DNA from 3 places in the Pseudomonas arvensis genome. Region 1 is predicted to be linked to each of the others. Evidence: riboswitches for the same ligand, from Rfam matches in the RefSeq annotation. Region 1 holds a riboswitch; each other region holds the start of a gene.
What was found. A riboswitch is a leader RNA that binds a small molecule or an ion and turns the genes downstream of it on or off. The one in region 1 is predicted to bind cobalamin.
Positions count from the first base shown of each region.

Region 2: another riboswitch for cobalamin. It lies ahead of AB3G88_RS18560 (ABC transporter substrate-binding protein); the one in region 1 lies ahead of cobO (cob(I)yrinic acid a,c-diamide adenosyltransferase).
Region 3: another riboswitch for cobalamin. It lies ahead of AB3G88_RS11705 (CbtB domain-containing protein); the one in region 1 lies ahead of cobO (cob(I)yrinic acid a,c-diamide adenosyltransferase).

Region 1 is NZ_CP162038.1:4,410,020-4,413,287, forward strand. Features, by position in the region: gene AB3G88_RS19820 (cobyrinic acid a,c-diamide synthase CobB) at 1-1,254, opposite strand, end outside; gene cobO (cob(I)yrinic acid a,c-diamide adenosyltransferase) at 1,251-1,862, opposite strand; cobalamin riboswitch at 1,942-2,195, opposite strand; gene AB3G88_RS19830 (C40 family peptidase) at 2,243-2,779, opposite strand; gene AB3G88_RS19835 (C40 family peptidase) at 2,924-3,268, opposite strand, start outside.
Region 2 is NZ_CP162038.1:4,132,648-4,135,915, forward strand. Features, by position in the region: gene AB3G88_RS18555 (DNA/RNA non-specific endonuclease) at 67-996, shown strand; cobalamin riboswitch at 1,034-1,227, shown strand; gene AB3G88_RS18560 (ABC transporter substrate-binding protein) at 1,343-2,353, shown strand; gene AB3G88_RS18565 (FecCD family ABC transporter permease) at 2,350-3,268, shown strand, end outside.
Region 3 is NZ_CP162038.1:2,598,921-2,602,188, forward strand. Features, by position in the region: gene cobM (precorrin-4 C(11)-methyltransferase) at 1-54, opposite strand, end outside; gene AB3G88_RS11695 (cobalamin biosynthesis protein) at 125-517, opposite strand; gene AB3G88_RS11700 (CbtA family protein) at 514-1,218, opposite strand; gene AB3G88_RS11705 (CbtB domain-containing protein) at 1,230-1,418, opposite strand; cobalamin riboswitch at 1,515-1,720, opposite strand; cobalamin riboswitch at 1,763-1,963, shown strand; gene cobW (cobalamin biosynthesis protein CobW) at 2,057-3,118, shown strand; gene cobN (cobaltochelatase subunit CobN) at 3,122-3,268, shown strand, end outside.

The sequences.
Region 1 (3,268 bases):
AAAGTAAAAGTGCACGTAGGAAGCCGTCATGCGCCCTTGCCGGTAAACCGCTTCGGCGCCGCGCCCTCCATTGGGGCTCAGGCCGCGAGCAATCGGTTCCCACGCGGTCGTGGTCAACGAATGGTGATAGGTATGCCCGCGCAATGTGCCTTCCGGCAAGTCGACACTTTGCAGGGCCAGTGCCGCCAATTTTTTCTGCATCACCGCATCACCCTGCAACAAGCCAAGCAGTTCGGCGCGGTGGCCATCGACGTCGGTGAGCGAGTCCAGCAGGTAGAGCATGCCGCCGCACTCAGCAAGCAACGGCTTGCCCGCCGCGTGGTGCGCGCGAATGGCGTCGAGCATCGGGGTATTTTCAGACAGCGCCTGGTGGTGCAACTCCGGGTAACCGCCGGGCAGATAGAGACTGTCGGCGTCAGGCAACGCGTGGTCATGGATCGGCGAGAAAAACGTCAGTTCAGCGCCCATCGCCCGCAACAGGTCGAGGCTGGCGCCGTAGGTAAAGGCGAAGGCTTCGTCGCGGGCCACGGCAATGCGGACACCGGCCAACAGCGGCTCGGCGGCGATCACTTCAGGCGCGGCGAAGGTTACGGGTGGCGGCAAGGCGACTTCGCAACTGCTGCCCAAGGCTTGGGCGGCGGCATCCAGGCGTGCATCGAGGTCATTCAGTTCGCTGGCTTGCACCAGACCCAGATGACGGCTCGGCAGTTCGATTCCGGTCTCGCGGGACAGTGCGCCATACCAGCGCAGGCCTTCGGTGAGACTGCCTTCAAGCAACTGCGCATGGCGCAACGTGCCGACGCGGTTGGCCAGCACGCCGGCGAATGGCAGATCCGGCTGGTAGCGCGCCAAGCCCAGTGCCAGGGCGCCAAAGGTCTGGGCCATGGCGGTGCCATCAATCACGCCCAGCACCGGCACGCCGAAGTGGCGCGCCAGATCGGCGCTGGAGGGCGTGCCGTCGAACAGGCCCATCACGCCTTCGATCAGGATCAGGTCGGCCTCCCCCGCTGCTTCCCACAGCAGGCGGCGACTTTCCTGTTCACCCACCATCCACATGTCCAATTGATACACCGGTGCACCGCTGGCGCGCTCGTGGATCATCGGATCGAGGAAGTCCGGGCCGCATTTGAACACACGCACCTTGCGCCCCAGGTTGCGGTGCAAACGCGCCAGCGCGGCGGTGACGGTGGTTTTGCCCTGGCCGGACGCCGGTGCGGCGATCAATACGGCTGGGCAATGACGGGGCTGATTCAAAGTTCGACGCCCTTCTGTGCCTTGATACCGGCCTGGAATGCGTGCTTGAGCATGCCCATTTCGGTGACGGTGTCGCCCATCTCGATCAGTTCCGGCTTGGCGCCACGGCCGGTGACCACCACGTGTTGCATCGGCGGGCGGGCTTGCAGGTCGCTGAGCACTTGGTCCAGGTCGAGGTAGCCGTGCTTGAGGGCGATGTTCAGTTCGTCCAGCACCACCAGGCCGATGGCTGGGTCTTGCAGCAGCTCGCGGGACACCGCCCAGGCAGCTTCGGCGGCGGCGATATCGCGCTGGCGGTCCTGGGTTTCCCAGGTAAAACCTTCGCCCATGACATGGAAGCGCACTTGCTCGGGGAAGCGGCGGAAGAACAACTCCTCACCTGTGCTGTTGCGCCCCTTGATGAACTGCACCACGCCGCACTGCATGCCATGGCCCATGGCGCGGGCGAGCATGCCAAACGCCGAGCTGCTCTTGCCTTTGCCGTTGCCGGTAAGTACCAGCAGCAAGCCGCATTCGTTGGGGGAATTGGCAATGCGCTCGTCGATCACGGCTTTTTTGCGCAGCATGCGCGCCAGGTGGCGTTCGTCGCGGTCGGGGGTATCGGTCATGGCAGCTCTCCGTTGGGGCTGGACAAAAACGGCGGGCAGGAAAAAGAAAAAACAGACAGCCAAGCATCGCCCACCGTGATGCTGTTGGATGATCCAGGCCGGTCTCCGGGCTCATGAGTGGCGCTGCTCTTTATAGAGAGCACACAGGCCAACGCTGCGCCTTCCCATATCGCGAGCGATACAGTGGCAAAAGCAGCGTCTTGACTCATTTACCGTTGCGGGGGCAGCGCCGGAATTGCGGCGGCGCTGTGTACAAGCGCGCTCACTCACCGGCTTCCCTGTTTCACTCCGTCGACCCATGGGTCACAGAGCACCTGGAACAAGCGGCGAAGGTTAGTGGGTTGAGGGGCTAGCTGCAAGCTTCAAGCTTGCAGCTGCTTTTAAGGATTGCGCGCCAGATTCCCCGGCAACACACGCTTGGCGCTCAGGTAGGCATTCTGCCAATACGCTTTGGACAAGGTATCCAGCTTCACCGTACCGCCGGTTTGCGGCGCATGGACAAAACGGCCTTCGCCCACGTAGATCCCGGCATGACTGACCTGCGAACCACCGCCGGTGGCGAAGAACAGCAGGTCGCCGGTTTGCAGGTTCTGCTCGCTCACGTCCTGGGCGCGCATCACGATCAGTTCGCGGGTGGTGCGCGGCAGGGAGATCCCGGCGGCGTCGCGAAACACAAAGCCGATCAGGCCGCTGCAATCAAAGCCCGAGTCCGGCGTGTTGCCGCCCCAGCGATAAGGCGTGCCGACCAGGCCCAGCGCACGGAAGAGCACGTCTTCGGCAGCAGGTGAGAAATTCTGGGTGGAGTAGTTGAACACCGGCTTGGGCTTGACCGCGACAGGAGCGGGCGGTGGACGGCTGGCGCAAGCGCTGAGCAGCGCGGCGCACACGAGGAGAACAAGGCGGGCTGACGTCGACATGTGCAAAACAATCCTGGTCTGGATGCGGCTTTCGCTGCCGAACGCTGAAAACCAGAACGCGCAAGCAAGGCTCGCGCGAACGGATTACAACAATGTCCAGGGATTCTAGCGCTTACACGTCAAACTTCAAGTATCACTTTAAGTTTACTTGCTAGCGGTAACTGTCGTCGGGGCCATGGCGAGTGCACGCTTGGCTTCGATGAAGGTTTTGCTCCAGTAGCTGTCGCCCAGGCTGTCGACTCGAACACCGCCACTGCGACGGCTGCTGGAGTGGATGAACTGGTTATCGCCCAGGTAGATACCGGCGTGGCTGACACGACCACGGCCTGCAGTACTGAAGAAAAGCAGATCACCGGGCTTGAGGTTGTTGCGCGCGACCAACGGTGCTTTCACGTTGATCATTTCGCGAGTGGAGCGTGGCAGGTTCATGCCAGCCTCTTCACGAAACAGATAGCCGATGAAACCGCTGCAATCGAAACCGGCTTCAGA
Region 2 (3,268 bases), 280 kb from region 1:
CTCGACATTAATTGTCATCAACCTATGTTGCAGTCATGTTGATCCAACACCCGTGAGGACCGCCCGATGCCAGCACGTAAAGCCAACGCCGACCTGACCTATCGCCCCCGGCTCGCCGACCTGCGGCCGCTGCTCGCGGCCAGCCCAACCCTGTTGGAAGCCCGGGCCGCGACGCCGCGTGTTACCCCGGCCAAAGACCTGAAAAACCGCCAGGGGTACGCCGACGATTTCCTCGGTAGCTTCGAGGTGCCCTGGCCCACCGTGGCGCAGGCACTGGCGCCTGACGCGCAGCCAAAGCGCCTGGACTACACGCATTTCTCCATCACGATGTCACGCGCCCGACGACTGGCACTCTACGTGGGCGTCAATATCGACGGCGGGAAACACGTGGATATTGTGCGCAGCAACGACACCTGGGCCTACGACGGCCGCCTGCCCACCGACGCCCAGATAGGCGAAGACCTCTACGCCGGCAATGGCCTGGATCGCGGCCACTTGGTGCGGCGCCAGGATCCCAATTGGGGCGACGAGGCAAAAACCGCCAACCTCGATACGTTCCATTTCACCAACTGCTCACCGCAGATGAGCGGCTTTAACCAGAAAACCTGGCTGGAGCTGGAAGACTACATCCTCGACAACACGCAACGCTGGAAAGCGCGGGCCACGGTGTTTACCGGGCCGGTGTTCGGCGACGATGACCGCGTGTACCGGGGCGTCAAAATCCCCAAGGCGTTCTGGAAAGTGGTCGCCTACCTCAGCGACGACGGCAAGCCGTCGGCCAGTGCCTACATGATCGACCAAAGCCGCGAATTGGGTCAGCTTGAGCTGGTATTTGGCCAACTGCGGACCTACCAGCGCAGCGTGATCCAGATCGAGCAATTGACCGGCATCCGTTTCGGCAACCTGGCCGACTACGACGGGTTCAGCAACGAAGAGCGCGCCACCGGCACGCGAATTGAAGCGCTGATCCAGGGCCCCCAAGACATTCGTCTGTGAGCCACTGAACTTCAGCCTCCCTCTGCGAGGCTGAATCAACTACCATACCGCCGCCGGTTCCCCCATGGGACTAATAGGGAATTCGAAACGCCGCCCGCGGCGCCAATCGAAACTGCCCCCGCAACTGTAGGTGCCGAGCCTGCTCCTTAACGCCACTGGACCTCGTCCGGGAAGGTCGGAGCGTGGCGACGACGCATCAGTCAGGAGACCTGCCGGCCCAGCACAATCACTAACCGGCGGGGTGTCCGGGAAGGACATCCTTGCCTGCCCGACCGGCAGCGTTCGAGGGCGTATTTCCGAGCCGTACTGCCCCTGTTTCAACTACGGTTCACACGGAGATCGCCCGATGCTGCCACGCGTTATTGCCCTGATCACCGGCCTGGGTTTCTGTGCCCTGGCCCAAGCGGCGCCCACTCACTACCCGCTGACGGTCGAAAACTGCGGCAATGCCGTGACCTTCCCGCAAGCTCCTGCGCGCAGCGTGACCATCGGCCAGGCCGCCACCGAAATGCTGTATGCCTTGGGCGTCGGCGATAAAGTGGTCGGCACCTCGCTGTGGTTCAACCGTGTGCTGCCCCAGTACCAGGCGCAGAACGACAAGATCGAACGCCTGGCCAACAACGAGCCGAGCTTCGAAGCCGTGATCGCCAAGCGCCCGCAACTGGTGGCTGCCGAGCTGGAATGGGTGGTCGGCCCGCAAGGTGTGGTGGGCACCCGCGAGCAATTCCATGAACTGAAGATCCCGACCTACCTGCTGCCCTCCGACTGCGAAGGCAAGGACAACCTGGTGGGCGCCGACGGCACGCGGCTGGAGCCGTTCCGCATCGAAACCATCTACAAAAGCATCAGCCAGCTGGCCGAGATTTTCGACGTACAGGCGCGCGGCCAACAGCTCAACGATGACCTCAAGGCGCGCCTGGCCAAGTCCGTCGCCACCGTGCAGAGCAAGGGCCTCAAGCACGCCAGCGCGCTGGTGTGGTTCTCCAGCTCCGAGATGGCCAGCGACCCGTATGTGGCCGGCCACAAGGGCGTCCCCGAATTCATGCTCGAAACCCTCGGCCTGCACAACGTGGTGCAGTCCGATGAAGAGTGGCCCGCCGTCGGCTGGGAAACCATCGCCAAGGCCAACCCGACCTTCCTGGTGATCGCCCGCATGGACCGCCGCCGCTACCCCGCCGACGACCATGAAAAGAAACTCGCCTTCCTGCGCAGCGACCCGGTCACGCGCAACATGGACGCGGTGAAAAACAACCGCATCATCATCCTCGACGCCCTGGCGCTGCAGGCCAGCATCCGCACGTTCGATGGCCTTGAACAACTGGCTGGCGCCATCGACGGCTACGACCTGCACAAATGAATAAAAGCGTGATCCGCACCCTGCTCGCCCTGACGCTGCTATTGATCGCCGTACTCGCCGGCGTGGCCATCGGCGAAACCGCCATCGAGCCGCAAGTGGTGCTGCAAGTGCTCGCCAACAAACTGTGGAACGCCGGCTACCTGCTCGACCCCATCGACGAAGGCGTGGTGTGGAACTACCGCCTGACCCGCGCCCTGGTCGCCGCCGCATGCGGTGCGGGGCTGGCCACCTGCGGGGTGATCTTGCAGTCGTTGCTGCGCAACCCGCTGGCTGACCCTTACTTGCTGGGCATCAGCGCCGGCGCATCGACCGGCGCGGTATTGGTCGCGCTGATGGGCGTGGGCGGCGGGTTGATTTCGCTGTCGGCCGGCGCGTTTGTCGGCGCCATGGCGGCGTTTGCCCTGGTGATCCTGCTGGCGCGGGCCAGCAGCTCCATGAGCGGCACCGGCCAGATCATCCTTGCAGGCATCGCCGGTTCGCAGCTGTTCAATGCGCTCACCGCATTCCTGATCACCAAGTCGGCCAGTTCCGAGCAGGCCCGCGGCATCATGTTCTGGCTGCTGGGCAACCTCAGCGGCGTGCGCTGGCCGTCGGTGTGGCTGGCGGTGCCGGTGGCAGTGGCCGGCTTGGCGGTGTGCCTGTGGCATCGGCGTGCGCTGGATGCGTTCACCTTTGGCAGCGACTCGGCGGCGTCCCTCGGCATTCCGGTACGCCGCGTGCAATTTGTGCTGGTGGGCTGCGCGGCACTGGTGACGGCGGTGATGGTGTCGATTGTCGGCTCCATCGGTTTTGTCGGCCTGGTGATCCCCCACGCGGTACGCCTGCTGCTCGGCACTGGGCACTCGCGTTTGCTGCCGGCCAGCGCCTTGGGCGGCGCACTGTTTTTGATCGCGGCGGATGTGCTGTCGCGCACCT
Region 3 (3,268 bases), 1.8 Mb from region 1:
GACGGTGATCAATTCCGGGTCGCCGGGGCCTGCGCCGATGAAGTAGACGGTCATTGGGGAGTTCCTGTCAAAAACGGGCGAGCATGAAGATTGCTCATGATCGGGGAGGGCGATTATCGGGGGTTTAACCGGCGCAGGCCAACGCAAAGGTGGCTTGGGCGGTTTTTTTGCGGGTGATGAGCAACCGGGCAGGAGCGCCGCAGAGCTGTTCCGCAAGGGCCAGGGCGGCGCTTTCGGCGATGCCGTAACAGCCCGTATGGGCGAACGCGACGGCGGACTTGTGGCTGAGTCGGTCTGCATAAGCGGCCAGTTGCTCGGCGCTGAAGCACTGCAAAGGCAGATTCAACTGCCGCGCCAGCGCCAGCAAGCCTGGCTCGTCCTGTTTGCGGTCGATGCTGGCCAGTGCGGTGATGCTGTGGCGATCAATCCCGCCCTCGGCGAGGGCGGTATCCAACAGCGCCAGCAGGGCGTGAGCCGCACAACCGCGCTGGCAACCCAGGCCGACCACGTAGGTCATGCCGAGTATTGATCGTCGCGGTTGCGGCGGAACAGCCAGGCGCTGATCAGGCCCAGGGCCAGCCAGAACGCCACGTTGGTCAGTTGCGAGGCGATTTTGAACTGCGCTTCCAGGGCTTGCGGCGCGAGCATCGCATGCACTTCCGGTTGCGGCGCGCCGATCACGTGCGGTACCGCAAGGATGGCAGCGCCGAGCACTTTGAGCAGCCAGTTGCGGCCGAACACGATGAGCGCAATCCCGGCAGCGGTGGAGGCCGCAGTGCCGATCCACCACGTCTGGCGCAGCGCCAGATCAGCGGCTGCCGTGCCCGGCAACTCGGGCGGCAGGCCCATCGTCGGTGCCAGCACAAAGGTCGCGTAACCGGCCAAACCCCACAGCAGGCCTTGTGCCGTGCGGGTGGGCGCACGCAAGGTGTAGAGGCCGGCCAGCATCAGCGCGAAACCGACCGCTACCACCAGGTTGCCACCCGTAGTGGACAGCACGCGCTGCCAGCCGTCTTCCGGCTCCCAGGCTTCGGCATCGTGGGTGTGGGCAGCAGCGCTGGCGGCGTGTTCGTGCACCACTTCGGTGGCTGCAGGGGCTTTTTCAAAGGTTTCCGCCTGCAATATCAGCGGGGCGACCCAAAAGCTTTGCAGCAGGGTCAGCAGCAGGGCGGCCAGCAAGCCGGTGAACCCTGCGGTTTGCGCAATACGCTTGATCATGTCGGCAGGTCTCAGTGGCACGGGAACGCGGCGCTGTGGCGAGTATCGTGGGCAGCGTTGTGCACCGCCTCGATATGCGAGAAACCGGCGAAATACACCAGGCACGCGCCGAGAATCGACGCACCGATGGCGGCGGTCAGGCGTTGGCTCAGGGTAGAAGTGCTGCTGGCGGAGGGCGAAGTGCTGCTGATGATCGACATGGCGCGTCCCTTTCAGGTGTCTGGGTGAAACGAGCGCATGAAAACCCCGCGAGCCAGGCACGCAGGGTTCCGAACAGCGCCCGCCCACCGCGGGTTTGTTATCTGATTTTTCGGGCCGGTCTCCGGGCTTGCGAGGGACACTGGGTCTATAAAGCATCGCCTTCCCATGCCGTACTGGCACAGTGGATCTGACGCTTCACTCGCTTACCGTTGCGGGGGCAGCACCGGACTGGTCATGGCGTGCATGATTTACCGGTTTCCCGTTTCACCCCGTGAGGGGCACCCGAAACAAGATGTGTAGGAGAGCATGGGCGGGGGACGGTAGTCAAATGCGGCAAGCCCCTGTAGCCTTGCACCTTCGAGGTTCTTCGGCCCAGGCCGAAGCTAAGAAGGGAACGCGGTTCAAGCCGCGGCTGCCCCCGCAACTGTGAAGGGTTCATCCGACTGCCACGCCACTGCCATCAACGGCGGGAAGGCGCAGTCGGCGCCGGTCTCGCGACCCGCAAGCCCCAAGCCAGGAGACCTGCCTCGCAACCGATTTTCCAATTCAACCGGGCGGGGTGATCCGGTGACGAAATCCGCTTCTGCGCCATGCCGCAGGGCCTATCGTCCCGTATGCCCGCCCCCAAGGGCATCCGATGAAAACACTGGCCAAACTTCCCGTCACCATCGTTACCGGCTTCCTCGGCTCGGGCAAAACCACCTTGCTGCGCCATATGCTCGACAACGCCCAGGGCCGTCGCATCGCCGTGATCGTCAATGAGTTCGGCGAGCTGGGCATTGATGGTGAAATCCTCAAGCAGTGCTCCATTGGTTGCACCGAAGAAGAAGCCAACGGCCGTGTCTACGAACTGGCCAACGGCTGCCTGTGCTGCACCGTGCAGGAAGAATTCTTCCCGGTGATGCGCGAGTTGGTCGCCCGTCGCGGCGACCTTGACCATATCCTTATCGAAACCTCGGGCCTGGCCCTGCCAAAACCACTGGTACAAGCCTTCCAGTGGCCGGAAATCCGCAGCGCCTGCACGGTAGACGCGGTGATTACCGTGGTCGACAGCCCGGCCGTGGCCGCTGGCACCTTCGCTGCGTTCCCCGATCAAGTGGACGCCCAGCGCAAGCTCGACCCGAACCTGGACCACGAGTCGCCGCTGCACGAGCTGTTCGCCGACCAACTGGCCAGCGCCGACCTGGTGATCCTCAACAAGTCCGATCTGATCAGCCCGCAAGACCTGGCCCGTGTCCGCCTGGAAGTCGCCGAAGAGCTGCCGCCAGCCGTGAAGATTATCGAAGCCAGCAGCGGTCGCGTACCCCTGGACGTGCTGATTGGCCTGGGTGCTGGGTCCGAAGAGCACATCGACGGTCGTCACAGCCATCACGATCACCACCACGAAGGTGAAGACGACCACGATCACGATGCGTTTGACTCCATCTCCATCGACCTGCCTCAAGCCGATGAAGCGCTGCTGCTCGACGCCTTGACCCAGCTGGTGGTGCAGCACGGCATCCTGCGCGTCAAAGGCTTCGCCGCGATCCCGAACAAACCGATGCGCCTGCTGATCCAGGGCGTGGGCACCCGTTTCGACAAACACTTCGACCGCGCCTGGACGGCCGATGAAGCCCGCATCACGCGCCTGGTGCTGATCGGCCAGGACCTCGACGCGGCCGGCCTCGAAGCGCAATTGCGCGCCGCGCTCAGCGTTTAACCCATGCACCTGCTCAGGACTCAGCCCGGTGGTTTCGTCGCGGACGACAATATTGCCGACCTTGGCCAAACGCCCGCCGAGCTGGTGATCCTGTGCAGCGGTGATTCCAGCCTGGCATTGTTGGCCGAAGCGGCCCAGCAGTTACCCGAC